DNA from 3 places in the Streptomyces sp. NPDC006997 genome. Region 3 is predicted to be linked to each of the others. Evidence: riboswitches for the same ligand, from Rfam matches in the RefSeq annotation. Region 3 holds a riboswitch; each other region holds the start of a gene.

Evidence for each region. A riboswitch is a leader RNA that binds a small molecule or an ion and turns the genes downstream of it on or off. The one in region 3 is predicted to bind cyclic di-AMP.
Region 1: it holds a riboswitch for cyclic di-AMP, as region 3 does, so the genes downstream of both, ABZ659_RS17970 (NlpC/P60 family protein) here and ABZ659_RS10510 (transglycosylase family protein) in region 3, are expected to answer to the same signal.
Region 2: it holds a riboswitch for cyclic di-AMP, as region 3 does, so the genes downstream of both, ABZ659_RS32870 (M23 family metallopeptidase) here and ABZ659_RS10510 (transglycosylase family protein) in region 3, are expected to answer to the same signal.

What each region holds. Positions count from the first base shown of each region.
Region 1 covers NZ_JBEYHH010000016.1:121,731-131,961, forward strand. Annotated here, with positions in the region: gene ABZ659_RS17960 (M23 family metallopeptidase) at 68-1,618, shown strand; gene pcrA (DNA helicase PcrA) at 1,712-4,162, opposite strand; cyclic di-AMP (ydaO/yuaA leader) riboswitch at 4,456-4,627, shown strand; gene ABZ659_RS17970 (NlpC/P60 family protein) at 4,635-5,837, shown strand; gene ABZ659_RS17975 (hypothetical protein) at 5,891-6,244, opposite strand; gene ABZ659_RS17980 (C40 family peptidase) at 6,659-7,717, shown strand; gene ABZ659_RS17985 (response regulator transcription factor) at 7,742-8,488, opposite strand; gene ABZ659_RS17990 (PspC domain-containing protein) at 8,485-9,777, opposite strand; gene ABZ659_RS17995 (PspC domain-containing protein) at 9,967-10,231, shown strand, end outside.
Region 2 covers NZ_JBEYHH010000052.1:21,317-31,547, reverse strand. Annotated here, with positions in the region: gene ABZ659_RS32885 (DNA topoisomerase IV subunit A) at 1-457, opposite strand, end outside; gene ABZ659_RS32880 (pitrilysin family protein) at 803-2,164, shown strand; gene ABZ659_RS32875 (pitrilysin family protein) at 2,161-3,549, shown strand; cyclic di-AMP (ydaO/yuaA leader) riboswitch at 3,757-3,919, shown strand; gene ABZ659_RS32870 (M23 family metallopeptidase) at 3,932-4,699, shown strand; gene ABZ659_RS32865 (GntR family transcriptional regulator) at 4,953-5,648, shown strand; gene ABZ659_RS32860 (HPr family phosphocarrier protein) at 5,841-6,122, opposite strand; gene ABZ659_RS32855 (GNAT family N-acetyltransferase) at 6,300-9,185, shown strand; gene ABZ659_RS32850 (DUF5998 family protein) at 9,242-9,838, shown strand; gene ABZ659_RS32845 (nucleotide pyrophosphatase/phosphodiesterase family protein) at 9,838-10,231, shown strand, end outside.
Region 3 covers NZ_JBEYHH010000008.1:124,913-135,143, forward strand. Annotated here, with positions in the region: gene ABZ659_RS10480 (hypothetical protein) at 1-295, shown strand, start outside; gene ABZ659_RS10485 (serine/threonine-protein kinase) at 334-1,827, shown strand; gene ABZ659_RS10490 (SurA N-terminal domain-containing protein) at 1,994-2,644, shown strand; gene ABZ659_RS10495 (nucleoside triphosphate pyrophosphohydrolase) at 2,762-3,754, shown strand; gene ABZ659_RS10500 (cytochrome P450) at 3,834-5,180, shown strand; gene ABZ659_RS10505 (transglycosylase family protein) at 5,345-6,376, shown strand; cyclic di-AMP (ydaO/yuaA leader) riboswitch at 6,559-6,741, shown strand; gene ABZ659_RS10510 (transglycosylase family protein) at 6,745-7,440, shown strand; gene eno (phosphopyruvate hydratase) at 7,699-8,979, shown strand; gene ABZ659_RS10520 (septum formation initiator family protein) at 9,097-9,570, shown strand; gene ABZ659_RS10525 (DUF501 domain-containing protein) at 9,624-10,160, shown strand; gene ABZ659_RS10530 (Ppx/GppA phosphatase family protein) at 10,157-10,231, shown strand, end outside.

The DNA.
Region 1 (10,231 bases), on a different contig from region 3:
GCGTACCGCCGGGTACAGTCGCCGCACTGCTCTGGCAGCCCCTGTTGTCGAGGCGAAAGAGAAGTTGGTGAACGATCGTCACCCGTCGGGGACCATGACGTCCCCGGCTCCGGCTTCCGACGCCGCCTCCGCGCACTACGCGCCCTACGGCGGTCAGGAAGCCCAGTACGGTGACCTCACCACGTACGGCGACCATGACGCCACTGGTTTTGAGGGCGGCTACGGCGCCACCACCCACACCACCGCCGCCTTCTCCGCCGACCCCCTCTTCGGCGCCCTCCCGGACCACGGCCAGGCCACCGGCGCGTACGACGCCACCCAGTGGGCCACCGGCGGCCACCAGACGCTGGACTACGACCCGTACGCCGCCCAGCACCACGCCGCCTACGACGCCAGCGCCTACGACACCGGCGCCCACGACACCGTGAACTGGACAGCCGAGCACCAGCAGCTCGCCGGTATCCCCCACCAGGCGACGGGCAACGACACCAGCGGCCAGTGGGACGCGAGCGCCTGGCTCCCGCCCGAGCAGTCCACGGGCGCGGCACCCGACCAGACCCAGCAGTGGGACTGGGGCACGCAGACCTTCGAGACCGGCACCTACGACGCCACGCAGTGGAACTCCGACGGCACCGGACACGACGAGCACGGCTACCCGCGGGACGCCTACGCGTCCCAGGCGGATCACGACCCCTACGGCCAGCACCAGGTCCCGGACCACGAGGGCTTCCCTGATACCGGGGCGCCCGACGCCCACCAGGAAAGCACCGACGACGAACCCGAGTTGAGCCGCACCGGCGAACTGCCCGCCGTGGAGCCGCTCCTCGACGACCAGGAAGAAGGCGCGCCGCTCCCCGCCACCCGCGCCGCGGCCCGCGCGTCCCGCTCCCGCCGCCGCCAACCCGCCCGGCGCTCCGCGCTGCTGACCGTCGCCGTCCCGTCGGCGTGCGTGATGGGCGTCGCGGGGATCGCCGCCGCCTCGGTCAGCGGTTTCAGCGAGGACGAGCAGGAGGCGCCCGCGTCCGCCGCGGACGCACCGCCGGTGAAACCGGCCGCCGCCAACGACAAGCTCGCCACCCAGCTGGAGTCCCTCACCGCCGAGGCGAACGACTTCGGCGACCGGGTCAGCCGTACCCAGGAGCGCATCGACCTCAAGGCGGAGCAGGAGGCCGAGCAGAAGCGGGCGGCGGCGGAGGCGGCCCGCAAGGAGCGGCTGCGCCCGAAGTTCGCCCTGCCGGTCGCGGCGCACGGGCTGAGCGCCTACTACGGTCAGGCGGGCATCAACTGGATGTCCGTGCACACCGGCATCGACTTCCCCGTCTCCTACGGCACCACGGTGATGGCCGCGACCGACGGCACCGTGCGCACCGAGTACAACACCGCCTACGGCAACATGATGATCGTGACCGCGATGGACGGCACGGAGACGTGGTACTGCCACCTCTCCAGCTACCAGGTCCCGTCCGGTACGACGGTGAAGGCGGGCGACGCGATCGCGTTCTCCGGCAACTCCGGCAACTCGACCGGTCCGCACCTGCACTTCGAGGTCCGGCCCGGCGGTGGCTCGTCCATCGACCCGCTGGCGTGGCTGCGCAGCCACGGCCTGGACCCGTCGTAACGCGTCAGCCGTAACGGTTCTGCCAGCGCTGCCAACGCCAGCGGGCCCGCCGTACGGCACGGGCCCACCCCCGCTGGCCCGTGCGCGCGCTCCCTACAGCTTCTCCACCGGCGCGTACCGCAGCAGCAGCCGCTTCGGCTTGGCGTCGCCGAAGTCGATCGTCGCCTCGGCGTTCGCGCCCGTGCCCTTCACCGCCGTCACCGTGCCGAGCCCGAACTGGTCGTGGGTGACCCGGTCCCCGACCGCCAGCGCGACCACCGGCTTCTCGTCGGTCCTGCGGGTGGCGAACCCGGACGCCCCCGAAGCCGAGGACCGTGAACGCGACGACGACAGGGACGCCGCCACGCCCGAGACCGGGCCCGCCGGGGCCGCGGAGCCGCCGGTGCGCTTCCAGTCCACGTGCTCGCCGGGGATCTCCTCCAGGAAGCGGGAGGGCGGGTTGTACTGCGGCTGGCCCCAGGCGCTGCGCATCGCCGAGCGGGTGAGGTAGAGCCGCTCGCGGGCGCGGGTGATGCCGACGTAGGCGAGGCGGCGCTCCTCCTCCAGTTCCTTGGTCTGGCCGAGGGCGCGCATGTGCGGGAAGACGCCGTCCTCCATGCCGGTCAGGAAGACGACCGGGAACTCCAGGCCCTTGGCCGTGTGCAGGGTCATCAGGGTGATGACGCCGTCGCCGTCCTCCTCGTCGGGGATCTGGTCGGAGTCGGCGACCAGCGCGACCTGCTCCAGGAAGTCGGCGAGCGTGCCGGACTCCTCTTCCCCGCGTTCCTGCTCGAACTCCAGCGCCACGGCCGCGAGTTCCTGGAGGTTCTCGATACGCGTCTCGTCCTGGGGGTCGGTCGACGCCTGCAACTCGGCCAGGTAGCCGGTGCGTTCCAGGACGGCTTCCAGGATCGTCGCCGGACCGGCGCCGGACTCGACGATCGTCCGCAGGTCCTCCATCAGCGTGTTGAACCGCTTGACGGCGTTGGTGGACCGCGCGGCCATGCCGTACGCCTCGTCGACGCGGCGCAGCGCCTGCGGGAAGCTGATCTTCTCGCGCTGGGAGAGCGCGTCGATCATGGCCTCCGCACGGTCGCCGATGCCGCGCTTGGGCACGTTGAGGATGCGGCGCAGCGGGACGGAGTCCTCCGGGTTGGCGAGCACCCGCAGGTAGGCGAGGACGTCCCGGACCTCCTTGCGCTCGTAGAAGCGGACCCCGCCGACGACCTTGTAGGGCAGGCCGACGCGGATGAACACCTCTTCGAAGACACGGGACTGGGCGTTCGTCCGGTAGAAGACCGCGACGTCCCCGGCCTTCGCCTCGCCCGCGTCGGTGAGGCGGTCTATCTCGTCGGCGACGAACTGCGCCTCGTCGTGCTCGGTGTCGGCGACGTAGCCGGTGATGCGCGCGCCCGCGCCCGCGTTGGTCCACAGGTTCTTGGGGCGGCGGGACTCGTTGCGCTCGATGACGGCGTTGGCGACGGTGAGGATCGTCTGGGTGGAGCGGTAGTTCTGCTCAAGGAGGATCGTCGTCGCGTCCGGGTAGTCCTCCTCGAACTGGAGGATGTTGCGGATGGTCGCACCGCGGAAGGCGTAGATCGACTGGTCGGCGTCACCGACGACGCACAGCTCGGCGGGGTCCTGGTCCTCGCCGGAGGGGCCGACGAGTTCGCGGACGAGGGCGTACTGCGCGTGGTTGGTGTCCTGGTACTCGTCGACCATGACGTGCCGGAAGCGGCGGCGGTAGTGCTCGGCGACGTCCGGGAAGGCGCGCAGCAGGTTGACCGTCGTCATGATCAGGTCGTCGAAGTCGAGGGCGTTCGCCTCGCGCAGCCGTGACTGGTACAGCGCGTACGCCTGGGCGAGCGTCTTCTCGAAGCCGTCGGTGGCCTGGGCGGCGAAGTCCTCCTCGTCGACCAGCTCGTTCTTCAGGTTGCTGATCTTGGCGCTGAACGACTTGGGCGGGAACCGCTTCGGGTCGAGGTCCAGGTCGCGGCAGACCAGGGCCATCAGACGCTTGGAGTCGGCGGCGTCGTAGATCGAGAACGACGAGGTGAAGCCGAGCCGCTTGCTCTCCCGGCGCAGGATGCGCACGCACGCGCTGTGGAACGTCATCACCCACATCGCGTTCGCGCGCGGGCCGACGAGCTGCTCGACGCGCTCCTTCATCTCGCCCGCGGCCTTGTTGGTGAAGGTGATCGCGAGGATCTGCCCGGGGTGCACACCGCGGTCGGCCAGCAGGTGGGCGATGCGGTGGGTGAGCACCCGGGTCTTGCCGGACCCGGCTCCGGCCACGATGAGCAACGGGGAACCCGCGTGCACGACGGCGGCGCGCTGGTTGTCGTTCAGCCCCGCGAGCAGGGCGGCGGAGTCCACCACCGGGCGGGGCGCGCCGTCGCGGTAGTAGGCGTCGCGGTCCGGGGGCACGTCGAACTTCCCGCTGAACAGATCGTCCGGAACCGGCTCCGGTACGTGATCGTCCTCGGGCGGCGGCGGGGGTTCGTCCGCGGGGCCGCGCTGGGCCTGGAGGTCCGCCAGGAAGCTGTCGTCAAAGAGGCTGCTCATCGCTCTCCGAGTCTAGGGTGCCGCACTGACAACCGGAGCCGGATCCCGCCGACCCGGCGCCCGCACCGCCCGGGACCGCCGCGGTCCGCGCCACGGCCCCGGACCGCCCCAGCCCGCGCGCCCCTCGCCCCGACCGTCACGGATCACTCCAGCCCGGACACGGTGAGCGACGTTCCGGATAAGGTCACGAAAATGTATCGGGCATATCACCCACCAACCTTCACAGCCACCACACGAGTTGGCTACGGTGCCGAGCGGGCCGTACGACCCCCTCCGGCGAACGTCGCCGGGCCGCGCGGCCTCCGCCGAGTCCGGCGTGCCCGCGTGGCAGTGGCCGGAGCCGGGGACCCACCGATCCCGGGGTGAATCGGCTCACTCCTCCTGAGGGAGTGGCCGTAGGGCAACCCTTCCGAACCACCCGCCCGAACCCGACAGCTAACCCGGTAGGCGGTACATGGAAGGAGTCGCCTCCTTGGCGTCGCACCGCAAGTCACGTGCCGCGGGCAGCCGCGTGGCCGGTATCCGCACCCCCGGCCTGGCCACCGCCGCCCTCACCTCCGTGGCCCTGCTCTCCCAGACGGCCAACGCGGCCCCCTCGGACGACCGGCCGAGTCTGGAGGAGGTCGAGAAGAAGGTCGACGACCTCTACCGCCAGGCCGAGTCGGCGACCGAGAAGTACAACGCGGCCAAGGAGAAGACCGCGAAGCAGCGCAAGCAGGTCGACACCCTCCTCGACGACGTCGCCAAGCGCACCCAGAAGCTCAACGACGCGCGCGAGGAACTCGGTTCCTACGCCGCCGCCCAGTACCGCACCGGCGCCGCCGCCCCCACCACGGCGACCTTCCTGCTCGCGGACTCACCGCAGGACTACTTCGACCAGACCCAGCTCATGGGGCGGCTCACCAGCACCCAGAAGTCGGCGGTCGACGACTACTTCGCCGAGCAGACGGCGACGATGGAGAAGCGCCAGGAGGCCACCGACAGCCTTGAGACGCTCACCGAGTCGCGGGACGACCTCAGGACGGCCAAGTCCACCGTCCAGAAGAAGCTCGCCGACGCGCGCGACCTGCTGTCGGAGCTGACCGCCGAGGAGAAGGCGCGGCTCGCGGCGATCGAGAAGAAGAAGCAGGAGGAGGCCGAGCGCAAGGCGGCCGAGCTGGCCCGCCAGCAGGCCGAGGAGCAGCAGCGCCAGGAAGACGAAGCGGCAGCGGCAGCGGCGGCGGCCCAGGAGCAGGAGAGCGGCACCTCCGGCGCGACGGGCTCCACCGGCACCTCCACCGGTACTTCGACGGACCCCGCGGCCGACTCCTCGTACGCCTCCAAGGCCGAGAAGGCGCTCGCCTTCGCCCGCGCCCAGATCGGCAAGCCGTACGTCTGGGGCGCCACCGGCCCCGACTCCTACGACTGCTCCGGACTGACCCAGGCCGCCTGGAACGCCGCCGCGATCTCCCTGCCGCGCACCACCTACGACCAGGTCAACGCGGGCACCACGGTCTCCCTGTCCAGCGCCCAACCCGGTGACCTGGTCTTCTTCTACGACGACGTCACCCACGTCGGCATCTACATCGGCAACGGCATGATGATCCACGCCCCGAAGCCCGGCGCCTACGTGCGCGAGGAGTCGGTCTACTACGACGGCGAGTCCTCCATCCACAGCGTGGTACGGCCCGCCTGACGCCCACGCTTCCTCCGGGGGCCGGGCACGGGCCGGGCCCCCGGAGCGGGACCTCAGGTCCAGAGCACCGCGATGAAGATGTTCGTCGTGGTCAGCAGGCCGACCAGGCCGAAGAGGCCCTTGTCCACCTTCTCCTCGTCCCGCTTCACGTAGACGAGCCCGAGGATCACGATCAGCAGGGCCAGCTTCACGCCGATCTTGACGTTGTCGAGGGTCCGGTCGTCGGCCTGGTTCAGGCCGACCAGGACCACACCCGTGACCAGCATCGTCAGGGCGCCGTGCAGCATCGCGGGGACGAAGCGGGCGGTGCCCTGCCCCATCGCCTTCATTTGGGTGAGGAAGCCGCCGAGCAGCGCGGCGATTCCGATGACGTGCAGGCCGACGAAGAGGTGGATGAGTACGTCCATGGAGCCGGAGCCTAGCCACGGCCACCCCGCCGTCCGACACCGGCCCACCCCTACGGGGCCCTTCTGCCGCGCCTTGCATATATGCGCCCATAGCAGCCGCCCCGCCGCGTCGGCTCCCGGTTTCCCCACATCGGTCAGCGCACCGCGCGAAGTCGACGGCCCGCCTCGGGAGCCCCGGTCATCCCCGGTCGTCCGGCGATCCGCTGGAGTCACTTCCGTACAACGTGTCACCGGCTGGACACGCCCGGGATTAGCGTCCTCCCCCAGGTGACCGGCTCCCCAACCCGCCCTCGCCAGGGGCGGCGTCGGCCACCCCCGCCGAGAAGGTCCGGCGGCGGTCCACTCCCCTGTGCGGGCCGCCGACGGGCGCGTCCCCCCGCTCCTCACGGCCGTACGAAAGGATGTGCAGCCCAGGTGGCAGCGCACCGCAAGCCCCCACAACGTCCGGCAGGCGGCACCACCGTCCGGACCGCCGCCACCCTCGTCCTGGCGGGCGCGGCCACCGCGACCGCCTTCGACGGCACCGGGCACGCCCAGCCGGACCTCACCCCGGCGCAGGTCAGGGCCAGGGTCCACCAGCTCTACCAGGAGGCGGAGGCCGCCACCGACCAGTACAACGGGGCCCGGGAGAAGGCCGAGGCCGCCGAGGAGCGGCTGGCGGAACTGCGCGACGAGGCGGCCCGCAAGGAGGACCGGCTCAACTCGGCACGCGAGGAACTCGGTTCGGCCGCGGCGGCGCAGTACCGCGGTGGCACCCTCGACCCCACGCTCCAGCTCGCCCTCTCCGACGACCCCGACCGCTACCTCGACGGCGCCGCGTTCGCCGAGCGCGCGGGCCACCGGCAGGCCACCACCGTCACCCGTGTCCACCAGCAGATGCGGGAGATCGAGCGGTTGCGTGGCGCCGCCCGCGTGGAACTGGCCTCCCTGAAGTCACGCCAGACGGAGCTGAAGCGCCACCGGCGGACCATCACCGGCAAACTGGACGCCGCCGAACGGCTGCTCGACCGGCTGTCGGCCGGCCAACGCGCCCGCGTCACCTCCCCCGCCGCCCCCGACCGCGCCTCCCGTGCCTCGACCGGCCCCCGCGACAGCCTTCCCCCTCCCACCACCGCCGCCCCCGACTCCCGCACCGCGGCGGCCGTCTCCTACGCCTACCAGGCCCTCGGCAGCCCCTACGTCTGGGGCGCCACCGGCCCCGACGCCTTCGACTGCTCCGGCCTGACCCAGGCCGCCTACCGCGCCGCCGGGGTCTCCCTGCCCCGCACCACCTACGCCCAGATCGGCGCCGGACGCCGGGTCTCCCGCTCCGAACTCCTCCCCGGCGACATGGTCTTCTTCTACTCCGGCATCAGCCACGTCGGCCTCTACGTCGGCGGCGGCCAGATGATCCACGCCCCGAACCCTGCCTCACCGGTACGGCTGGCCCCGATCAGCGAGATGCCGTTCGCGGGGGCGACCCGGGTGGTGTGAGCGCGGAGTCAGTGCGAGGCGGCCTCACACCAGCCGTCGCGCCGTGGCCCATCTGGTCAGCTCGTGCCGGTTGGACAGCTGGAGCTTCCGCAGGACCGCCGAGACATGGGACTCGACCGTCTTCACGGAGATGTAGAGCTGCTTGGCGATCTCCTTGTAGGCATAGCCCCGGGCGATGAGCCGCAGCACCTCACGCTCGCGCTGGGTGAGGCGGTCGAGGTCCTCGTCGACCGGCGGGGCGTCGGTGGAGGCGAACGCGTCGAGGACGAACCCGGCGAGCCGCGGCGAGAAGACCGCGTCGCCCTCCTGGACCCGGAAGATCGAGTCGACCAGGTCGGTGCCGGTGATCGTCTTGGTGACATAGCCCCGGGCACCGCCCCGGATCACCCCGATCACGTCCTCCGCCGCGTCCGAGACGGACAGCGCGAGGAAGCGGACGGGCTGCTCGGCGTCCGCCATCAACGGGGCGCACCGGCGCAGCACTTCCACCCCGCCGCCCCCCGGGAGGTGCACGTCGAGGAGGACGACCTCGGGGCGGGTCGCCGTGATCACCGTGACCGCCTGGTCGACGTCGGCGGCCTCACCGACCACCTCGACGCCGGTCTGCTCGGTCTGGCCGATCTCGGCCTGGACGCCGGTGCGGAACATGCGGTGGTCGTCGACGAGGACCACCCGCACCCGGCGTCCGGGCGCACCGCCGCCCGCGGGTGGCGCGGACTCGGCCGACTGTGCCGCTGCCGCGGTGCCGTTCGTCTCGGAAGGGTCGCTCATGACGTCTTCTCCGCCCTCTCCATCTCCAGCTCGACCTCCGTGCCGCCGTCCGGCACCGCGCGCAGTCGCGCCGTGCCGCCGTGGCGCTCCATGCGGCCGATGATCGATTCTCTAACGCCCATGCGGTCGGCGGGTATCGAGTCGAGGTCGAAGCCGGGGCCGCGGTCGCGGACGGACACGAAGACCGTCTTGCCCTCGACTTCGGCGTAGACCTGGACGGCGCCGCCCTCGCCACCGTACTTGGCGGCGTTCACCATTGCTTCGCGCGCGGCCTGCATCTGGGCGGCGGTCTTCTCGTCGAGGGGGCAGTCGCCCACGACGACGACCTCGAGCGGGACGCCGTGCTTGTCCTCCACCTCCGCGGCGTTGCGCCGCACCGCCTCGGCGAGGGTGGTCGGCTCGTCGGCCTCGTCCTTGCCGGTTCCCTCGGGTTTGTAGAGCCAGGTGCGCAGGTCGCGCTCCTGGGCGCGGGCGAGACGCCGTACCTCGCCGGGGTTGTCGGCGTTGCGCTGTATCAGCGTCAGGGTGTGCAGCACCGAGTCGTGGACGTGGGCGGCGACCTCGGCGCGCTCCTGGGCGCGGATGCGCATCAGACGCTCCTCGGAGAGGTCCTGGGTCATCCGGACCAGGTAGGGACCGGCGAGCAGGGTTATCCCGACGAGGACGGCGAGGGCGGCCTGGAGGACCGAGCCGAGGTGCGCGGCGGAGCCCTTCAGGACGAAGATGCCGGTCACGCCCGCGGTGACCAGCAGGACACCGGCCACCGTGCGCAGCAGGTTCAGCGTGCGCCTGCGGCGGCCGACCTCGACCCAGCGGGCCCGGCGGGCGTTGTCCGCCTGCCGCCAGACCAGGGCGACGCCCGCGCCGACGAGGACGGTGGGCCAGAGGTACGCCTGCGCCCCGGTGCCGAGGTTCACGTTGCCCACGAAGATCATGGCCACGACGACCATGAGGAGCAGGGCGACCAGCTGTCCCTTGTCCGGTTTGCGGGTGACGAGCCTGCGGCGGCCGTCGGGTGAGGTCTCCGTGTGGACGAGGGACGGGGGGCGCTGGGCCTCGACCCCGCCCACGCCGAGCGGGACGAAGAACCAGAACGCGGCGTACAGCAGGGCGCCGAGACCGTCGGCCATGAACAGGCCGACGAAGACCAGGCGCACCCAGACCACGGGCAGCCCGAGATGCCCGGCGAGCCCCCGCGCCACGCCACCGAGCCAGCGTCCGTCGCTGCTGCGGTAGAGCTTGCGCGGCGGCCGCGGTGACATGACTGGCGCTGCTGCGGCTTCCGGCATGTCATCGATGGTCACACGACGGCCGGGCCCGGGCATCAGGGTCTGTCCCCGAGACTCCCCTGATCTTCCCGGGGTGCGGACGCCGCCCGGCCTCGAACGCTTCCCCCGCGTCGGGTCAGGGGTGATTTCAGGGTTCGGCCAGGGTCGTACCGACTGCCGCGGCGGCGGATCGCCCGTCACCATGGACTCATGACTGATCACCAGCACGCCGCGGACGCCGTGCCCGAGGCGGGGCCTCCGTCCGACGCGGCAGCCGCGGCCGCCGCGGGTGAGGAACCACGCGCGCACGGACACGCGGACGCGCACGGGCACACGCACCCGGGCGCGCGGAGGGAAGCGGCACCACCGGGCCCACCCGGCTCCGGCGGCCCGTCCGGCTCCGGCGGCCCGTCCGCCGAGACGGACGTGATCGAGACGTTCCGCAAGTTCCGTCGTGAGCGGCGGCACAAGATGC
Region 2 (10,231 bases), on a different contig from region 3:
CCTCGTCGATCGACTCCGTCATCAGACCGGTGGCCTCGGTCATCCGGCACTCGGTGTACCGCATGGCGGCGGGCGGGTCGTCGTTGCCCAGGGAACCGAAGTTGCCGTGGCCGTCGACCAGCGGGACCCGCATCGAGAAGGGCTGCGCCATGCGCACCAGGGCGTCGTAGATCGAGGAGTCACCGTGCGGGTGCAGCTTGCCCATGACCTCGCCGACGACGCGCGCGCACTTCACGTAGCCGCGGTCGGGGCGCAGGCCCATCTCGTTCATCTGGTAGACGATGCGCCGGTGCACCGGCTTGAGGCCGTCACGGGCGTCGGGCAGGGCTCGGGAGTAGATGACCGAGTAGGCGTACTCAAGGAAGGAGCCCTGCATCTCGTCGACGACGTCGATGTCGAGGATCTTCTCCTCGTACGGGTCGTCGGGCGGCGGGGTCTTCGTGCTACGGCGGGCCATCGCTGCCTGGCTCCTCTTTTCTGGTCGCTCGCCTGCGGGGGGCGCCTCACGCTCACTCCCCGTCGGCTCGCTCGTGCTGAAGCGTGGGACGGATCTGACGCGGACCATTGTGGACCGCGGCACTGACAACACCGGACGGGGCGGACGCTCATGCCGCCCGGCCCGGAGCGGACGGCCCGGCGGCGCGCGTACCGCCGTGGCTTGTCGAGAGGCTACGGGATCTCGCTGTCGGCGTACGCCTCGCGGGAACTTCGCCGCTGGTCCGCGCGCTTGCATACAGTGGCAGGACGGTAGGAAATCCGCGGTCCGAGGACCGCGTCAGCGATCGAAGGGACGTACATGCCCATGGGTCACACGGCCACAGCCGAGGCAGGCTCCGGCGGCCTGACAGCGACCGAGCACCGCCTGGCCAACGGTCTGCGCGTGGTGCTCTCCGAGGACCACCTGACCCCGGTCGCGGCGGTGTGCCTCTGGTACGACGTCGGCTCCCGCCACGAGGTCAAGGAGCGCACGGGACTGGCTCACCTCTTCGAGCACCTGATGTTCCAGGGCTCCGCCCAGGTCAAGGGCAACGGCCACTTCGAACTGGTGCAGGGCGCGGGCGGTTCGCTCAACGGCACCACCAGCTTCGAGCGCACCAACTACTTCGAGACGATGCCCGCCCACCAGCTGGAACTCGCCCTGTGGCTGGAGGCGGACCGCATGGGCTCGCTGCTCGCCGCGCTGGACGAGGAGTCCATGGAGAACCAGCGCGACGTCGTGAAGAACGAACGCCGCCAGCGCTACGACAACGTGCCCTACGGCACCGCCTTCGAGCGGCTGACCGCCCTCGCCTACCCGGAGGGCCACCCCTACCACCACACCCCGATCGGCTCGATGTCCGACCTGGACGCGGCGACCCTGGAGGACGCGCGCGCGTTCTTCCGGACGTACTACGCGCCGAACAACGCGGTGCTGTCCGTCGTCGGCGACATCGACCCCGAGCGGACGCTCGCGTGGATCGAGAAGTACTTCGGCTCCATCCCCGCCCACGACGGCAAGCCCACCCCGCGCGAGGGCACACTGCCCGACACCATCGGCGAGCAGCTCCGCGAGGTCGTCGAGGAGGAGGTCCCGGCCCGCGCGCTGATGGCCGCCTACCGGCTGCCGCACGACGGCACGCGCGCGTGCGACGCCGCCGACCTGGCACTGACCGTCCTCGGCGGCGGCGAGTCCTCCCGGCTCTACAACCGGCTGGTGCGCCGGGACCGTACGGCCGTCGCGGCCGGGTTCGGCCTGCTGCGGCTGTCCGGTGCGCCCTCGCTGGGCTGGCTGGACGTGAAGACCTCCGGCGACGTCGAGGTGCCGGTCATCGAGGCCGCCATCGACGAGGAGCTCGCGCGGTTCGCCGCCGAGGGCCCCACGGCCGAGGAGATGGAGCGCGCCCAGGCCCAGTTGGAGCGCGAGTGGCTGGACCGGCTCGGCACGGTCGCGGGCCGCGCCGACGAACTGTGCCGGTACGCGGTGCTGTTCGGCGACCCGCAGCTCGCCCTGACCGCCGTACAGCGCGTCCTGGAGGTGACGGCCGAGGAGGTCCAGGAGGTCGCCAAGGCCCGCCTGCGCCCCGACAACCGCGCGGTGCTCGTCTACGAGCCCGTCGCCGCGGCGGAGACCGACGCCGACGACGCCCACACCGAAGCCGACGAGACCGAGGAGGCGGCCAAGTGACCGAGCTGGCCACCATGGAGTTCCACCCCCAGCCGCAGGCCGGGGAGCCCAAGCCGTGGGCGTTCCCGGCCCCCACGCGCGGGATCCTCGACAACGGTCTGACGGTGCTGCGGTGCCACCGCCCCGGCCAGCAGGTCGTCGCCGTCGAGGTGCTGCTGCACGCGCCGCTGGAGGCCGAGCCCGCCGGTCTGGACGGCGTCGCCACGATCATGGCGCGCGCGTTCTCCGAGGGCACCGACAAGCACTCCGCGGAGGAGTTCGCCGCCGAGCTGGAGCGGTGCGGCGCCACCCTCGACGCGCACGCCGACCACCCCGGCGTCCGGCTCAGCCTGGAGGTCCCCGCCTCCCGCCTGGCCAAGGGCCTCGGGCTGGTCGCCGACGCTCTCAGGGCGCCCGCGTTCGCCGACAGCGAGGTCCAACGGCTGGTGCGCAACCGGCTCGACGAGATCCCGCACGAGCTGGCCAACCCCTCCCGGCGCGCCGCCAAGGAGCTGTCCAAGGAGCTGTTCCCGGCCGACTCGCGCATGTCGCGCCCGCGCCAGGGCACCGAGGAGACCGTCGCCGCCATCGACTCCGCGGCCGTACGCGCCTTCTACGAGCGGCACGTCCGCCCCGCCACCGCCACCGCGGTCGTCGTCGGCGACCTCACCGGCATCGACCTGGACGCGCTGCTCGGCGACACCCTCGGCGCCTGGACCGGCGCCCCGGCGAAGCCCCGCCAGGCGCCCCCGGTGACCGCCGACGACACCGGCCGCGTCGTCATCGTGGACCGACCCGGCGCCGTCCAGACGCAGTTGCTGCTCGGCCGCGTCGGCCCCGACCGGCACGACCGCGTCTGGCCCGCGCAGGTGCTCGGCACGTACTGCCTCGGCGGCACCCTCACCTCCCGACTGGACCGCGTCCTGCGTGAGGAGAAGGGCTACACCTACGGCGTACGGGCGTTCAGCCAGGTGCTGCGCTCCGCCCCCGACGGCACCGGCGCCGCGATGCTCGCCATCAGCGGCTCCGTCGACACGCCCAACACCGGCCCCGCGCTCCAGGACCTGTGGACGGTGCTGCGCACGCTCGCCGGGTCCGGGCTGACCGACGCCGAGCGGGACGTCGCCGTGCAGAACCTCGTCGGTGTGGCGCCGCTGAAGTACGAGACCGCGGCGGCCGTGGCGAGCACGCTGGCCGACCAGGTCGAGCAGCACCTGCCCGACGACTACCAGGCGGCGCTGTACCAGCAGCTCGCCGCGACCGGCACCGTGGAGGCCACCGCCGCGGTCGTGAACGCCTTCCCGACGGACCGCCTCGTGACGGTCCTCGTGGGCGACGCGGCGCAGATCAAGGAACCCGTGGAGGCGCTCGGCATCGGCGAAGTCACCGTCGTGTCCGCTGAGTAGGCGTCTCCGCCGAGTAGCGGCACGCACGCGTGGGGCCCTGGTAACGGATCCGTCACCAGGGCCCCGCTATGCCCGTATTCAGAGGAAGATCAGCGTTCTGTCCTGTGGGATGCGCTACAAAACGCGCTCTCTGTTTGGGAATGGAAAGCGAGCCCGCTTAGCGTCTCCGGGGCTGTCCGTCAGGCAGTGCGCCGCACCCGCGGCACCGGACAGCCATCGCCGAGTCCCCGTACGGCGCGAGCCAGGGGAGCCGGGGACCCAACAGTCCCTGGGGTGAATCGGACGCCCGCGCGTGCCGCGAGGGGGTCCGTAGGAGACCTTCCTGCTCCGAACCCGTCAGCTAACCCGGTAGGCGAGAGGGAAGGAAAGGACCAGCCACTCCATGGCGTTCACCCGCCCTGCCGGGAAGCACCGCCGTACCGGCCGCGCCCAGCGCACCACCGCCCGCGCGGCGGGCGTCGCGGCCCTCACCACCACCGGCGTGGTCGGCACCCTGGCCGCCGCCCCGGCACTCGCCGCCGAGCCCGTCGCGCAGCAGACCGGACTCACCCCCGTCGTCAGCATGGGCAGCGCCGTGGCCGAGCGGGTCGACGCCCAGGCCGACGCGCAGCAGCAGGCCGCCGAGCTGGCCGAGGCCAAGCGCGCGGCCCAGGAGGCCGCCCGCGAGCAGGCGGCCGCGGCGGCCAGGAAGGCCCGCGAGGCCAAGGAGCGCGCCGCCCGCGAGGCCGAGCGCAAGCGCCTGAACACGTACGTGACACCCATATCCGGCTCCTACGTCTCCACGGCCTACCGCTCCGGCGGCGCCCTGTGGTCCTCCGGCAGCCACACCGGCATCGACTTCCACGCCGCCAGCGGCACCGCCGTGCGCGCGGTCGGCTCCGGCACCGTCGTCGAGGCGGGCTGGGCCGGGGCGTACGGCAATCAAGTGCTGATCAGGATGGTGGACGGCACGTACACCCAGTACGGCCACCTGTCGTCCATCGCCGTCTCGGTGGGCCAGACGGTCACCCCGGGGCAGCAGATCGCCCTGTCCGGCGCCACCGGCAACGTCACCGGACCGCACCTGCACTTCGAGGCGCGCACGAGCGCCGACTACGGCACGGACATCGACCCCCTCGCGTACCTCCGCGCGCACGGCGTGAACGTGTAGCACCACCGCCCCCCAAGGGGCCCCACCGCCCCCCAGGGGCCCCACCGCCCCCCAGGGGGCCCCACTGCCCCCCAGGGGCCCCACCCCCTCGCCCCGGCTCACAAGCCGGGGCTTTCGGCGTTTGAGGACCCTGTTTGTCCAAAAAATATCCCTGGTTTCCAGACCGCCGTCGGAAATTCCGGCTCATTGCAATAGAGTCACTGAACACACGTCAATCGTCGACGTTTCACGGGGATTAAGGCGGAGGTCGGTCATGCGTATTCCGGCGCACTCGGTGTGCACGGCGATCCGGGACGACATCGTCGCAGGTGTCTACGAGCGCGGCAGCCGGCTCACCGAGGAACTGCTGGCCCGCCGCTACGGCGTCTCCCGCGTCCCCGTCCGGGAGGCCCTGCGCACCCTGGAGGCGGAGGGCTTCGTGGTGACCCGGCGGCACGCGGGCGCGTGCGTCGCCGAGCCGACCGAGCAGGAGGCCTCCGACCTCCTGGAGATGCGGATGCTCCTGGAGCCGCTCGCCGCCTCCCGGGCCGCCCAGCGGCGCACCGAGGCCCATCTGAAGGTGCTGCGCGGGCTGGTCAGGCTGGGCCAGGAGCGGGCCAGGCGGGGCAGCAGCGACGATCTGCGCTCGCTGGGCGGCTGGTTCCACGAGACGCTCGCCCAGGCGTCCGGCAGCCCCGCCCTGATCGCCATGCTGACCCAGCTGCGGCACAAGATCGCCTGGATGTACACCGTGGAGGTGCCCACCGGGCCCGTGGAGTCCTGGGCGGAGCACGGCGCCATCGTGGACGCGGTGGCGCGCGGCGACGGGGAACGCGCGCGTGCGGTCACCGCCGTGCACACCGAGCGCGCGACCGCCGCGCACCGGCTGCGCTTCACCGTGGGGGCCGACCGCGCGGACCGTGTGAGGACTTCGCAACATCCCGTAAACATGCCGAGCCTGCGGCATTAACACAGGCGCCGTATACAAAGGGGGGATATTCGGCGGGGGTTGTTTCTGCTGCCCTTTTCCGGCCGCGAACGTACTCGTTAATTATCACCCGAACGTAAATGCGGGCACGGAAACCCGGAGACCGGAGAAAACGGCGGAGCCGCGCCGCCCGGAATGGGCGACGCGGCTCCGCCGTGTGCTGTCACGCGCCGGTCAGACCGTCTCGGGCAGCTCTTCCAGGCCCTCGGCGACCAGTTTGGCCACCCGGTCCAGGGCGGCGTCCGCGCCCTCGGCGTCGGAAGCGAGGACGATCTCCTCGCCCCCCTGGGCGCCCAGACCCAGGACCGCCAGCATGGAGGCCGCGTTGACGGGGGTCCCCCCGGCCTTGGCGATCGTCATCGGGACGCCGGTGGCCGTGGCGGCTCGGACGAAGATGGAGGCGGGGCGGGCGTGGAGGCCCTCGGCCCAGCCGACGTTGACGCGGCGCTCAGCCATGTGATGCTGCCCTTCGTGTTCAGGGTTGTCTAGACCAGTGTCCCACAACGTGAAGCATGTCCGGAGCAGGCCGGTGCCCGCCCCCTCGGCTGACGCCGGACCGCGGCCTCGGTCCGGCGTGACGCCCCCGCACACTGCCCCGCGCCGTTGTCAGACGCGAGCCGTACGCTGGGCCCCATGCAGAACTCGGCGGACCGGCAGGAGTACCCAGCTCACTGGGAGGCCGACGTGGTGCTGCGCGACGGTGGCACCGCGCGCGTGCGGCCCATCACCGTTGATGACGCCGAGCGCCTGGTCAGCTTCTACGAGCAGGTCTCGGACGAGTCGAAGTACTACCGCTTCTTCGCGCCCTACCCGCGCCTGTCCGCCAAGGACGTCCACCGCTTCACGCACCACGACTTCGTGGACCGGGTGGGACTCGCCGCCACCATCGGAGGCGAGTTCATCGCCACCGTACGCTACGACCGCATCGGCCCGGACGGGACGCCCGCCTCCACCCCCGCCGACGAGGCCGAGGTCGCCTTCCTCGTGCAGGACGCCCACCAGGGCCGGGGCGTCGCCTCCGCCCTCCTCGAACACGTCGCCGCCGTCGCCCGCGAGCGCGGCATCCGCCGCTTCGCCGCCGAGGTGCTCCCCGCCAACACCAAGATGATCAAGGTGTTCACGGACGCCGGGTACACCCAGAAGCGCAGCTTCGAGGACGGCGTCGTCCGCCTGGAGCTGGACCTCGAACCCACCGACCGCTCGCTCGCCGTGCAGTACGCGCGCGAGCAGCGCGCCGAGGCCCGTTCCGTACAGCGGCTGCTGCTGCCCGGCTCGGTCGCCGTCATCGGCGCCGGACGCACCCCCGGCGGCGTGGGCCGCAGCCTCCTGCGCAACATCAAGGACGCCGGGTACACCGGCCGCCTCTACGCCGTGAACCGCGCCTTCGACGACACCTGGCAGGAGATCGACGGGGTACCGGCCCACCGCTCCGTCCGCGACATCGCCGACCACGTCGACCTCGCCGTCGTCGCCGTGCCCGCCGAACACGTCCCCGAGGTCGTCACCGAGTGCGGCGAACACGGCGTGCAGGGCCTCGTCGTGATCTCCGCCGGATACGCCGAGAGCGGCCCCGACGGACGCGAACGGCAGCGCGAACTCGTCCGCCACGCGCGCGCGTACGGGATGCGCATCATCGGGCCCAACGCCTTCGGCGTGATCAACACGGCGTCGGACGTCCGGCTCAACGCCTCCCTCGCCCCCGAGATGCCCCGCCCCGGCCGCATCGGCCTGTTCGCCCAGTCCGGCGCCATCGGCATCGCCCTGCTGTCCCGGTTGCACCGGCGCGGAGGCGGCGTCACCGGTGTGACCGGTGTCTCGACGTTCATATCCTCCGGCAACCGCGCCGACGTCTCCGGCAACGACGTCCTCCAGTTCTGGTACGACGACCCGGAGACCGACGTCGCCCTCATGTACCTGGAGTCCATCGGCAACCCCCGAAAGTTCACCCGCCTCGCCCGGCGTACGGCGGCGGCCAAACCGCTCGTCGTCGTGCAGGGCGCCCGCCACCGCGGGGCAGCGCCCCAGGGGCACGCCGTACGGGCCACCCGGCTGCCGCACGCCACGGTGTCCGCGCTGCTCCGGCAAGCCGGGGTGATCCGCGTCGACACCATCACCGAGCTGGTCGACGCCGGACTGCTGCTCGCGCGCCAGCCGCTCCCGGCCGGACCCCGGGTGGCGATCCTCGGCAACTCGGAGTCGCTGGGGCTGCTGACGTACGACGCCTGCCTCGCCGAAGGGCTGCGACCCCACCCGCCGCTGGACCTGACGACCGAGGCGGCACCGGAGGACTTCGGGGCGGCACTGGCGCGGGTACTGGCGGACGACACGTGTGACGCCGTCGTCGTGACGGCGATCCCCGCCATCGGGGAGACGTCGGCGGAGGACTCGGCGCTGGCGGAGGCGCTGCGGGCGGCGGTGGCGGCGGTGCCGACGAAGCCGGTGCTGGTGGTGCACGTGGAGCTGGGCGGGCTGGCGGAGGCGCTGTCGGCGGCGGCGAGCACGGCGCCGACGGTCGGCACCGGCAGTGGCGTCGGTACCAAGGCGCCCCACGTCGAGGGCGGTGCCCACCCGGCCCCCCTCCCGACCTCGCTCGAGCGGGGCAACCCCGATCGCTCCGCGGAACGACTGCCCACCGCACCAGACGCCGGAGCCGACTCCCCCCTCATCCCCGCCTACCCCGCCGCCGAGCGCGCCGTCCGGGCCCTCGCCGAAGCCGTGAAGTACGCGCAGTGGCGGCGTGAGGCCGCCGACCCGGGTCGGGTGCCCGAGTACGAGGACATCGACGAGAAGGGCGCCGCCAAACTGATCGGCGGCCTGCTCGCGCGGGGGCAGGGCCTGACGCTGGGTACCGAGGAGACGTACGAGCTGCTCGGTCAGTACGGCGTCGACGTCCACCGCGCGCTCCCCGCGGCCACCCCCGACGAGGCCGTCGCCGCCGCGCACGCCGTCGGCTACCCCGTCGCCCTCAAGGCCACCGCCCCGCACCTGCGCCACCGCGCCGACCTGGGCGGCGTCCGGCTCGACCTCGCGGACGAGGAACAACTGCGCCGCGCGTTCGCCGAGTTGACCGGGCTGTTCGGCAAGGCCGAGGAACTGCGCCCGGTGGTCCAGGGCATGGCCCCGCGCGGGGTCGACACCGTCATACGGGCCGTGATCGACCCGGCCGCCGGCGCCGTCCTGTCGTTCGGCCTGGCCGGAGCGGCCTCCCAGCTGCTCGGCGACATGGCGCACCGGCTGATCCCGGTCACCGACCGCGACGCGACCTCGCTGGTCAGGTCGATCCGGACGGCGCCCCTGCTGTTCGGCTGGCGCGGCTCCGCGCCCGTGGACACCCCCGCGCTGGAGGAACTGCTGCTGCGGGTCTCCCGGCTCGTCGACGACCACCCGGAGGTGGTGGCGGTCACCCTCGAACCGGTCGTCGTCGCCCCCGACGGCCTCAGCGTCCTCGGCGCCTCGGTCCGCCTCTCCCCGCCTCCCGCCCGCGACGACCTGGGCCCGCGCACCCTCCCGGCGTATTGACAAGGTGTCGAGCCAAGCGCGCGAGCGGTGCCTCGCAGTCAGTGGGTCCCCGTAGGATGGACGGCATGGCCAAGACCAGTACGACGACCCAGGGGCTGCGCGCGGCGATCGAGCGCAGCGGCTACTACCCGGCCCTCGTGGCCGAGGCGGTGGAGGCCGCGGTGGGCGGTGAGCCCGTGCGGTCGTACCTGGTGCACCAGGAGACGACGTTCGACCAGAACGAGGTGCGGCGGCACGTGACCGTGCTGGTCCTCACGGCCAACCGCTTCATCGTCAGCCACACCGACGAACAGGCCGCCGACAGCACCTCCCCGACGCCGTACGCCACCACCTCCACGGAGTCCGTGAAGCTCGGCCGGATCTCGTCCGTCGTGGTCAGCCGCGTCGTCGCCAACCCGGAGTCGTACAAGCCGGGCACGCTGCCGCGCGAGGTCGTGCTGACCATCGGCTGGGGCGCCGTCTCCCGTCTCGACCTGGAGCCCGCCGCCTGCGGCGACCCCAACTGCGAGGCGGACCACGGCTACACGGGCAACTCCACGGCCGACGACCTCAGCCTGCGCGTCAGCGAGGCCGGGGACGGCCCGGAGACCGTGCGCCAGGCGCTCGTCTTCGCGCAGGCCATCTCCGAGGCGACCGCGGACATCACCCGCTGATGGCACACCCCACCGCCTGGGAGCACCACTCCGAGCACCCCGAGCCCCTGTCCGTCGACTCCGCGCCGCGCCCCGAGTACGGCAGCGGCTCGCTCGCCGACCTGCTCCCCACCCTGGCCGCGGGCATGGGCGTCCCCGGCGCCACCGCGGCGATCCCGGAGCTGGCCCCCGCCGACCGGGCCTGCGTCTTCCTGATCGACGGCCTCGGCTGGGAGCAGTTGCGGGCGCACCCGCAGGAGGCGCCCTTCATGACCTCCCTGCTGGCCAGCTCACGCGGCGGCACCGGCCGCCCCCTGACCACCGGCTACCCCGCGACCACCGCGACGTCCCTCGCCTCCGTCGGCACCGGGCTGCCGCCGGGCGCGCACGGCCTGCCCGGCTACACCGTCCGCG
Region 3 (10,231 bases):
CGGTTACGCCGCCCAGCCCGCCCCGGCGACGGCCTACGGCTTCCCGCAGCCGACGCCGACCCCTACGCCGATGCCATACCACGCGACGACGGCGCCGCGGACGCCGCCCGCGACGACGGTGCCCGTCGCGCAGAACCCGCACACGCCCCCGCCGGTACCCGGCCCGCCGATACCCAGCCCGCCCCCGCACCGCCCCGGCCCGGCGCCCGCGCGTATCGACCAGGTGCGCGCCGAGCTGGACGAACTGAGTGACTACCTGCGCCAGCAGGACGGCGGGCACGAGGGCGGAAGGTGACCGTGGCGGCGGGACGTGTCGTCGCCGGGCGCTACGAACTGGCCACGCTGATCGGCCAGGGCGGCATGGGCCAGGTCTGGACGGCCTACGACCGGCGCCTCGACCGGCGCGTGGCGGTGAAGCTGCTGCGCCCCGACAAGGTGGCCGGACAGGAGGCGGAGGAGCTGCGCCGCCGCTTCGTGCGCGAGTGCCGGGTCACCGCGCAGGTCGACCACCCCGGCCTGGTGACGGTGCACGACGCGGGCAGCGAGGGCGAGGAGCTGTTCCTCGTCATGCAGTACGTCGACGGGGCGGACCTCGGCGACCACCTCGCCGAGCACCAGCCGTACCCGTGGCAGTGGGCGGTGGCGGTCGCCGGGCAGCTGTGCGCCGTCCTGAGCGCCGTACACGCGGTGCCGATCGTCCACCGGGACCTCAAGCCGCGCAACGTGATGGTGAAGCAGGACGGCACGGTCACCGTGCTGGACCTCGGCGTCGCCTCCGTCATGGACACCGACACCACCCGCCTGACGCACACCGGCTCCCCGATCGGCTCGCCCGCCTACATGGCGCCGGAGCAGGCGATGGGCGGCGCGGTGGGCCCGTACACGGACCTGTACGCGCTCGGGGTGCTGCTGCACGAACTGCTCAGCGGCGAGGTCCCGTTCGCGGGCTCCACGGCCCTCGGCGTACTGCACCGGCACCTGTACGAGCCCCCGCTGCCGGTGCGCCGACTGCGCCCCGAGGTGCCGGAGCCCCTGGAGGCCCTGGTGCTGCGGCTGCTCGCCAAGGACCCCCAGCACCGGCACGGCAGCGCGCAGGAGGTGTACGAGGAACTGGCGCCGCTGCTGCCCGCGCGCGGGATACCGACGGGGGCGCCCCTGGACCCCACCCGCCCGTTCCTGCGCCCGCACGCGCCGTGGCCGGACCGGGCGCGCACCCCCGCGCCGCAGCCCGCGCCGCCGGTGCCGCCGACCGCGGAGAAGGCGGAGAAGCCGGATGTCGCGCGGGCCGTGGACGAGGTGAAACGGCTGCTGGGGGAGGGCCGTATCACGCAGGCCGTCGACATCCTCGGCGCGATCCTGCCCGCCGCGGCCGAACAGCACGGCGAGCACTCCCCGGTCGTACGGACCCTGCGCAAGCAGTACGCCGCCACGCTGATGGACGACGGCCAGTACCGGCGCGCGCTGCCCGAACTGCGCCGCCTCGCCGACGAACGCGCCGCCGAGGCCGGACCGTCCGACCCGCAGTCGCTGCGCTACCGCTACGAGGCCGCCCAGTGCCTGGAACAGCTGGGTGAAGCGGCGGCGGCCCTCGCCGGGTACCGGGAGCTGCTGCCGTACTACGAGAACCAGTACGTCTCCGGGGACCCGGAGCTGGCCCACGACGTGCGCCGCCGCATCGGCCACCTGCTGCTGGCGCTCGGTGACCGGGCGGCGGCGCACGACACGCTGGTGCGGCTGCTGCACGACGTGGAGCGGGTGCAGGGCCCCGCGCACCCGCTGGCGGCGGACGTACGCAGGACGCTGCACTGGCTGGGCCGGGTGCGCTAGGTGCGGGGGCGGCGACGCCGTCCCCGCACCGCCGGGCGCTGCCGGGCCGGTGCCGTAACTCCTGATGAATCGTTGGTCCAATGGGTTGGCCAGAGCTGCCCGGCTGCCTACCATCGATCATCGCAAGACTTTGTGCACCGCCGCACAATCTCCCCTGGAGGTCTCCTTGCACCGCCGCCGTCGCACCGCGCTCGTCCTCACCGCCGCGCTCGCCGCAGCGGCCCCCCTGCTCACCGCCTGTGGAAACGACGCGCATCCCGGCGCGGCGGCGGTCGTCGGCGGCCAGCGGATCACCGTCGCGCAACTGGAGAACCGGGTCGACGAGGTGCGCTCGGCGCAGCGCGCGGCGATCCAGGACGACGCCCAGTACGCCCAGGCCATCGCGGGCAGCGGTGGCCTGGCCCGGGACACGCTGCACGGCATGGTCCTGGACCGGGTGCTGCACCGGGCGGCGCAGGACGCGGACATCACCGTCAGCCGCAAGGAGGTCCAGGACATGCGCTCCGGTCTGGAGCAGCAGGTCGGCGGCGCGGAGGCGCTGGAGACGGCGTGGCTCCAGCAGTACGGCGTGGCGCCGGAGCGCCTGGACGAGAACCTGCGGCTCCAGATCGAGGCCCAGAAGCTCGCCGCGAGCCTGGGCACGGACACCAGCCAGCCCGCGTTCTGGAAGACCCTCTCGGAGGCGTCCGAGGAACTGAACGTCGACCTCAACCCGCGCTACGGCTCCTGGGACGTGGAGAAGGTCAGCCGCGTGGACGCGGACACGCCGTGGGTGCGCGAGGTGACGGCGGCGGCGCAGCCGGAGCAGCCTGCGTAGGGGCGGCGGTGCGACCGCACCGGAGGGTGGCGGTGCCACCGCACCGTTAATCCGATGATCGCCTGAGGCTGTGGATAACTGGAGGAGCCGGTCGGCGGGGTGCGTTACGTTCGGATCGTGAACGCAATCAGCCCCGCAGCCGTCACCGAGGCCGCCGACCCCGGCCGTGTCGTCCTGCTCACCACCAGCCACCGGGTCGCGCCCGGCCTGCTGTCCTGGCCCGCCTGGCAGGCCCTGCACGCCGCCGACCAGGTGCTGTGCGCGGACGGGGCGCACCCGCAGCTGCCCTACCTGCGCGAGGCCGGGATCACCGTGTCCGAGGCGGCCCCCACCGCCGAGGAACTCGTCGACGCCTGCGCCGGGGGCCACACGGTGGTCGTCGTCGCCACCGGCGAGGGCGAGCCCGCCCTGACGGACGGCCTGGCCCGGCTCGCGGGCTCCGGCCGCGTCCAGATGCCCGACCTGGAGCTGCTCCCCGCCTCCTACGACCTGCCCGGCGCCCGCCTCCTCGACCTCGTCCAGGTCATGGACCGCATCCGCGCCGAGTGCCCCTGGTCCTCCCAGCAGACCCACAAGGGCCTGGCCAAGTACGGCATCGAGGAGGCGTACGAACTGGTCGAGGCGATCGAGGACGGCGACCGCGACGAACTCCGCGAGGAACTGGGCGACGTCCTCCTCCAGGTCGTCTTCCACGCCCGTATAGCGGAGGAGGACCCGGAGGCGCCGTTCTCCATCGACGACGTGGCGGCCACCATCGTGACCAAGCTCATCCACCGCCACCCGCACGTCTTCGGCGACGAGACCGCCGCCACCCCCGAAGAGGTCAAGGCCCACTGGCTGCGTACGAAGGCGGTCGAGAAGCGGCGCTCCTCCGTCACCGAGGGCATCCCCCTCCACCAGCCCGCCCTCGCCCTCGCCGCGAAACTCGCCGCCCGCGCCCGCAGCGCGTCCCTGGACATACCCCTCCCCACCGGCGAGGGCATCGGCTACACCCTCCTCGCCCTGGCAGCCCAGGCCGAACGCGAGGGCACCGACCCGGAATCCACCCTGCGCGCGGCGGCCCGCGCCTACCGGGACGCGATCAGGGAGGCGGAGGCGGAGGCGGAGTGAGCGGAGAGTTGAGGGGAGTGGGGAGCGGGGAGCGGGGGAGGGAGAAGCCCCGGCCCCGGGCGGCGGTTACGGTCAGAGGGTGACCGACCAGACCGCCTCGCACGACACCGCCGCCACCTCCACCTCCACCTCCACGCCCGCCCAGGGCCCCACCCCCGAACTCTTCACCTGGGAGTTCGCCGCCGACCCCTACCCCGCCTACGCCTGGCTGCGGGAGAACGAGCCGGTGCGGTGGACGCGGTTGCCGAGTGGGGTGGGGGCGTGGTTGGTCACCCGGTACGGCGATGCCCGGCAGGCGCTGGCGGACCAGCGGCTCAGCAAGAACCCCGCGCACCACGACGAGCCCGCGCACGCCAAGGGGAAGACGGGGATCCCCGGCGAGCGCAAGGCCGAGTTGATGACGCACCTGCTCAACATCGACCCGCCGGACCACACCCGGCTCCGGCGGCTCGTCAGCAAGGCGTTCACACCGCGCCGGGTGGCGGAGTTCGCACCGCGGGTGCAGGAGCTGACCGACGACCTCATCGGGCGGTTCGCCGGGCGGGGGAGCGCCGACCTCATCCACGAGTTCGCCTTCCCGCTGCCCATCTACGCCATCTGCGACCTGCTCGGCGTCCCGCGCGAGGACCAGGACGACTTCCGGGACTGGGCGGGCATGATGATCCGGCATCAGGGCGGGCCGCGGGGCGGGGTCGCGCGGTCGGTGAAGATGATGCGGGGCTACCTCTCCGAGCTGATCCACCGGAAGCGGGAAGTCCTGCCCGACGAACCCGTCCCCGGCGAGGACCTGATCTCCGGGCTGATCCGCGCCTCCGACCACGGGGAGCACCTCACCGAGAACGAGGCCGCCGCGATGGCCTTCATCCTTCTGTTTGCCGGATTCGAGACGACCGTGAACCTCATCGGCAACGGCACGCTCGCCCTGCTCACCCATCCCGGCCAGCGCGCCCGCCTCCAGCGTTCCCTCGACGCCGGTGACCGCGCCCTGCTCGCGACCGGGGTAGAGGAACTCCTCCGCTTCGACGGCCCCGTGGAACTCGCCACCTGGCGGTTCGCCACCGAGCCCCTCACCCTCGGCGGGCAGGACATCGCGGCGGGCGACCCCGTCCTCGTCGTCCTCGCCGCGGCCGACCGGGACCCGGAGCGGTTCGCCGATCCGGACACGCTCGACCTGTCCCGCCGGGACAACCAGCACCTCGGTTACGGCCACGGTGTTCACTACTGCCTCGGCGCCCCGCTCGCCCGTCTCGAAGGGCAGTCCGCGCTCGGCACCCTCCTCACCGTGCTCCCGGACCTCCGACTCGCGGTGGAACCAGGGGAGTTGAGGTGGCGCGGCGGGCTCATCATGCGCGGACTGCGCACCCTGCCGGTGGAGTTCACACCCCCTCAGCCGCAGTCAACGGATCGTTCTCCGGAGCAAAGATGACACCTCGACGCAAAGGTGACACGCGCTCAACTCTGTGATCTTCACGTGATCTGCGCGGCATTAACTTGTGACAAGTGATCGTCTGCCGATACGTTCACCCATCAGCACGGCGCCGCAGCATCATGCGCCGCGCTGGTCACCGCTGTCTTGCGAAAGGTCCCGACATGCTCTCCGGGAACGGTCGTCACCGTCGCCCCCGCCAGGCTCCGGCTCTCCTCGTCGCCGCCGGAGTGACCGGTTCCGCCATCGCCATCCCGTTGCTCGGCGCATCCGGCGCGAGCGCCGCCGACGGCACCGTGTGGGACCAGGTGGCCGAGTGCGAGAGCGGCGGCTCCTGGAGCGCGGACAACGGCAGCGGCTACTACGGCGGTCTCCAGATCTCGCAGGACGACTGGGAGTCATACGGCGGTCTCGACTACGCGGGCAGCGCCGACCTGGCCAGCCGCTCGCAGCAGATAGCCGTCGCCGAGCGGATACTCGCCGACCAGGGCCCCGGTGCCTGGCCCGCCTGTGGGCTGCTCTCCGGACTGACGAAGGACAGCGGTTCCGCCGACGTCGACACGGGACTGGCCGAGGACTCCCCGGCGTCCTCCGCGTCCTCCGACGCTCCCGACGACTCCGCTGACTCCACGTCAGAGGACGCGGACGGCACCGACCAACGCAAGGACAAGTCGACCAAGTCCGACAAGTCCACTGATTCGGCCGCTCCCGAAGCGACCTCCGACTCGAAGTCCAGCTCCGACTCCGGATCCGCGTCCGACTCCGGTCGGGACGCCGAAGCGACCTCCGGCTCGGGCGCGGAATCGGACTCCGTCGCGCCCCGCAACTCCCCCACGGCCTCCACGAAGAGTGACCCGTCGGACGCTTCGCTCCGGGACGGCGACGCGTCGGACGCCACCTCCGGCAGCGGCCGCCACCGCGGCGACAGCGCCGACGAGGACTCCGCCGACGGCGCCCGCGCCGAATCCTCCGGCCGCCACGCGTCCCGTGACGCCGCCCGTGACGCCGCCGTCACCGCCGACGGTGCCTACACCGTCCAGCCCGGCGACAATCTGACCTATATCGCCGACTCCCTTGACCTCGACGGCGGATGGTGCGCGCTCTACGAGGCCAACGAGGACGCCGTAGGAGCCGACCCGGACCTCATCCTCCCCGGTCAGACCCTGGAAGTAGGGGTGGAAACGGGCGCAAAGTAGCGGGAGTTAACGCCACACTTCACACCTAATGTCCGTTTCAGTGGAAGTGTGGGATGAGTCTCAGAAGCCCTGATCGTCTTTGAAATTCCGCGGATCGCGTGTCTACGGTCATGACCGCTCGCCAACACGAGCCCCGGCCGCCGCAACGCCGAATCCTGCCAGTGGCGGCCCGGGAACAGTCGTCGCGTCAAGCGCCGCAGGCAGGAGCGGGGGACCCAAGGTAAGCGCCGGACCAGGCGGTTGAGGAGACTCGCCGCCGAACCGGCTAGGGGTGAAGCCGCACCGCTCGTAAAGAGGGGTGTGGCCGGGCAACTCAACCGGCCCGAACCCGACAGCTCACCTCGCAGGCGTCGGTGAGGGGATCAACCATGCTGTTTTCCGGCAAGGGCAAGCACCGCCGTCCGTCCAAGACCGTCCGCGCCATCGCCGCCGTCGGCGTCACCGGGGCCGCGGCCGTCGCCGCCCCGCTGATGGCCGCGGGCAGCGCCTCCGCCGCCACCGCGTCCGAGTGGGACGCCGTCGCCCAGTGCGAGTCCGGCGGCAACTGGTCCATCAACACCGGCAACGGGTACTACGGCGGCCTGCAGTTCTCGGCCTCCACCTGGGCCGCGTACGGCGGCACGCAGTACGCCGCCACCGCCGACCAGGCCAGCAAGGCCCAGCAGATAGAGATCGCCGAGAAGGTCCTCGCGGGGCAGGGCAAGGGCGCCTGGCCGGTCTGCGGCACCGGCCTGTCGAGCGCCGCGTACAACGGCGGCGGCTCCACGGACACCGGCTCCAGCGCCGGGACCACCGACGACTCCACCGCCACCCGCGAGACCGAGCAGCCGAGCACCTCCCGCTCCGCCGAGCGCCCGGCCGCGAAGAAGACCGTCACCACCCCGACCGGCAAGAAGGTCAAGAAGGGCGACGGCGAGTACAAGGTCGTCAAGGGTGACACCCTCAGCACGATCGCGCAGGAGCACGACGTCAAGGGCGGCTGGGCCAAGCTGTTCAAGCTGAACGACGACATCGTCCAGGACGCCGACCTCATCTACCCGGGTCAGCAGCTGCACCTCAAGTAAGTCCTGCCCCGGCAGACCACCCCGCTCCGGCGCGTCTCCCCCCGTACGCGCCGGGGCGGGGTTTTCCATGCCCCCGTGCCCTCTCTGCTTCCGGTACCCGTCCACCCTTCTCTTTGTTCCGTTCGGAAACAATTTACTCTCGGTTTCGGCTCTACCGGGGGTCGGAGGGCGAGCCGACGGCCCCCGGCCGGTTAGGCTCATGGCGCAGCACCCACCGCGGTACTGCTGACCCACGTCACATCCATGAAGGAGATGCTCGTGCCGTCCATCGACGTCGTCGTAGCCCGGGAAATCCTGGACTCCCGAGGCAATCCCACGGTCGAGGTCGAGGTCGGCCTCGACGACGGCAGCACCGGTCGTGCCGCCGTCCCGTCCGGCGCCTCGACGGGTGCCTTCGAGGCCATCGAGCTGCGCGACGGTGACCCGAACCGCTACCAGGGCAAGGGCGTCGAGAAGGCCGTCCTCGCCGTGATCGAGCAGATCGGCCCGGAGCTGGTCGGCTACGACGCCACCGAGCAGCGGCTGATCGACCAGGCCATGTTCGACCTGGACGCCACCGACAACAAGGGCTCCCTCGGCGCCAACGCCATCCTCGGCGTCTCCCTCGCCGTCGCCCACGCCGCCTCCGAGGCCAGCGACCTCCCCCTCTTCCGCTACCTGGGCGGCCCGAACGCGCACCTGCTGCCGGTGCCGATGATGAACATCCTGAACGGCGGCTCGCACGCCGACTCCAACGTGGACATCCAGGAGTTCATGATCGCGCCGATCGGCGCGGAGTCGTTCTCCGAGGCGCTGCGCTGGGGCACCGAGGTCTACCACACCCTCAAGAAGGTGCTGAAGGGCAAGGGCCTGGCCACCGGCCTCGGCGACGAGGGCGGCTTCGCCCCGAACCTCGGCTCCAACCGCGAGGCCCTCGACCTCATCCTCGAAGCGATCAAGGAAGCCGGTTACACCCCCGGCGAGCAGATCGCCCTCGCCCTCGACGTGGCCGCCTCCGAGTTCTACAAGGAGGGCTCCTACACCTTCGAGGGCAAGGAGCGCTCCGCCGCCGAGATGACGGACTACTACGCCGAGCTGGTCGAGGCGTACCCGCTGGTCTCCATCGAGGACCCGCTGTTCGAGGACGACTGGGCGGGCTGGCAGACCATCACCGAGCGCCTCGGCGACAAGGTGCAGCTGGTCGGCGACGATCTGTTCGTCACCAACCCCGAGCGCCTCGCCCGCGGCATCGAGGAGGGCGCGGCCAACGCCCTGCTGGTCAAGGTCAACCAGATCGGCTCGCTGACCGAGACCCTGGACGCCGTGGAGCTGGCCCAGCGCAACGGCTTCAAGTGCATGATGTCCCACCGCTCCGGTGAGACCGAGGACGTCACCATCGCGGACCTCGCCGTCGCCACCAACTGCGGCCAGATCAAGACCGGCGCCCCGGCCCGCTCCGAGCGCGTCGCCAAGTACAACCAGCTGCTGCGCATCGAGGAGATCCTCGACGACGCCGCGGTGTACGCGGGCCGCAGCGCGTTCCCGCGCTTCAAGGGCTGAGCCCACGCACGCGCCCACGCACGTGTGGGCGGCGTCGTCCGTACGTCCCCGTACCCGGTCCCGTACCGTGTGCGGGGACGTACGCGCGTGTACGGCGGGACGAGACGGAGGCGGGGCATGGCAGTGAAGGACCGGGACCGGTTCTCCACCACCACCAGACTGCGGCTGCTCGGCGAGCAGACGGCGGCCCGCGTCTACCGCTCCCAGACCCGCCGCCAGGCCCGCCGCTCCCGCCTCACCGGCCGCGCGGCCCTGCTCGCCCTGGTCGTCTGCACGCTGGTCGTCGCGCTCGCCTACCCGATAAGGCAGTACGTCGCCCAGCGCGCCGAGATCGCCGACCTGGAGCGGCAGAAGCGGCAGGCCAGCGAGCGCGTCGAACAGCTGCGCGACCAGAAGGCGCGGTGGCAGGACGACGCGTACGCCGAGCAGCAGATCCGGCAGCGGCTGCACTACGTGATGCCCGGGGAGACCGGTTACGTCGTCATCGACCCGGACGCGGCCGAGCGGGCCCGCGGCGAACGGGGCGCGGCCGACCGCCCCTGGTACTCGAACGTCTGGGACGGCGTGGACAGGTCCGACGCCGGCCAGTGACCCCCGCGCCGACCAGTGACACCGTTGAGCGAGAAAGACGCGTAGAGAATCCTATGGACACCCTTCCGCCGCCCACCCCGCGCACCGAGCCCACGGACGCGGACGTCGAGGCGTTCCAGCAGCAGCTCGGACGTCCGCCGCGCGGTCTGCGCGCGATCGCGCACCGCTGCCCGTGCGGACAGCCGGACGTGGTGGAGACGGCGCCGCGGCTGCCCGACGGCACGCCGTTCCCGACGCTGTACTACCTGACGTGCCCGAAGGCGGCGTCGGCCATCGGCACGCTGGAGGCCAACGGCGTGATGAAGGAGATGACGGCCCGTCTGGAGGGCGACCCGGAGCTGGCCGCCGCGTACCGCGCCGCGCACGAGGACTACCTCCGGCGCCGGGACGAGATCGAGGAGCTGACGGGCTTCCCGAGCGCGGGCGGGATGCCCGACCGGGTCAAGTGCCTGCACGTCCTGGTGGCCCACTCGCTGGCCGCCGGGCCGGGCGTGAACCCGCTGGGCGACGAGGCGCTGGCGATGCTGCCGGAGTGGTGGCGCAAGGGCCCCTGTGTGACCACGACGGAGAGCGGGGAGGACGGCCGGTGACCCGCGTAGCCGCCATCGACTGCGGTACGAACTCGATCCGCCTGCTGGTCGCCGACTGCGACCCGGCGACC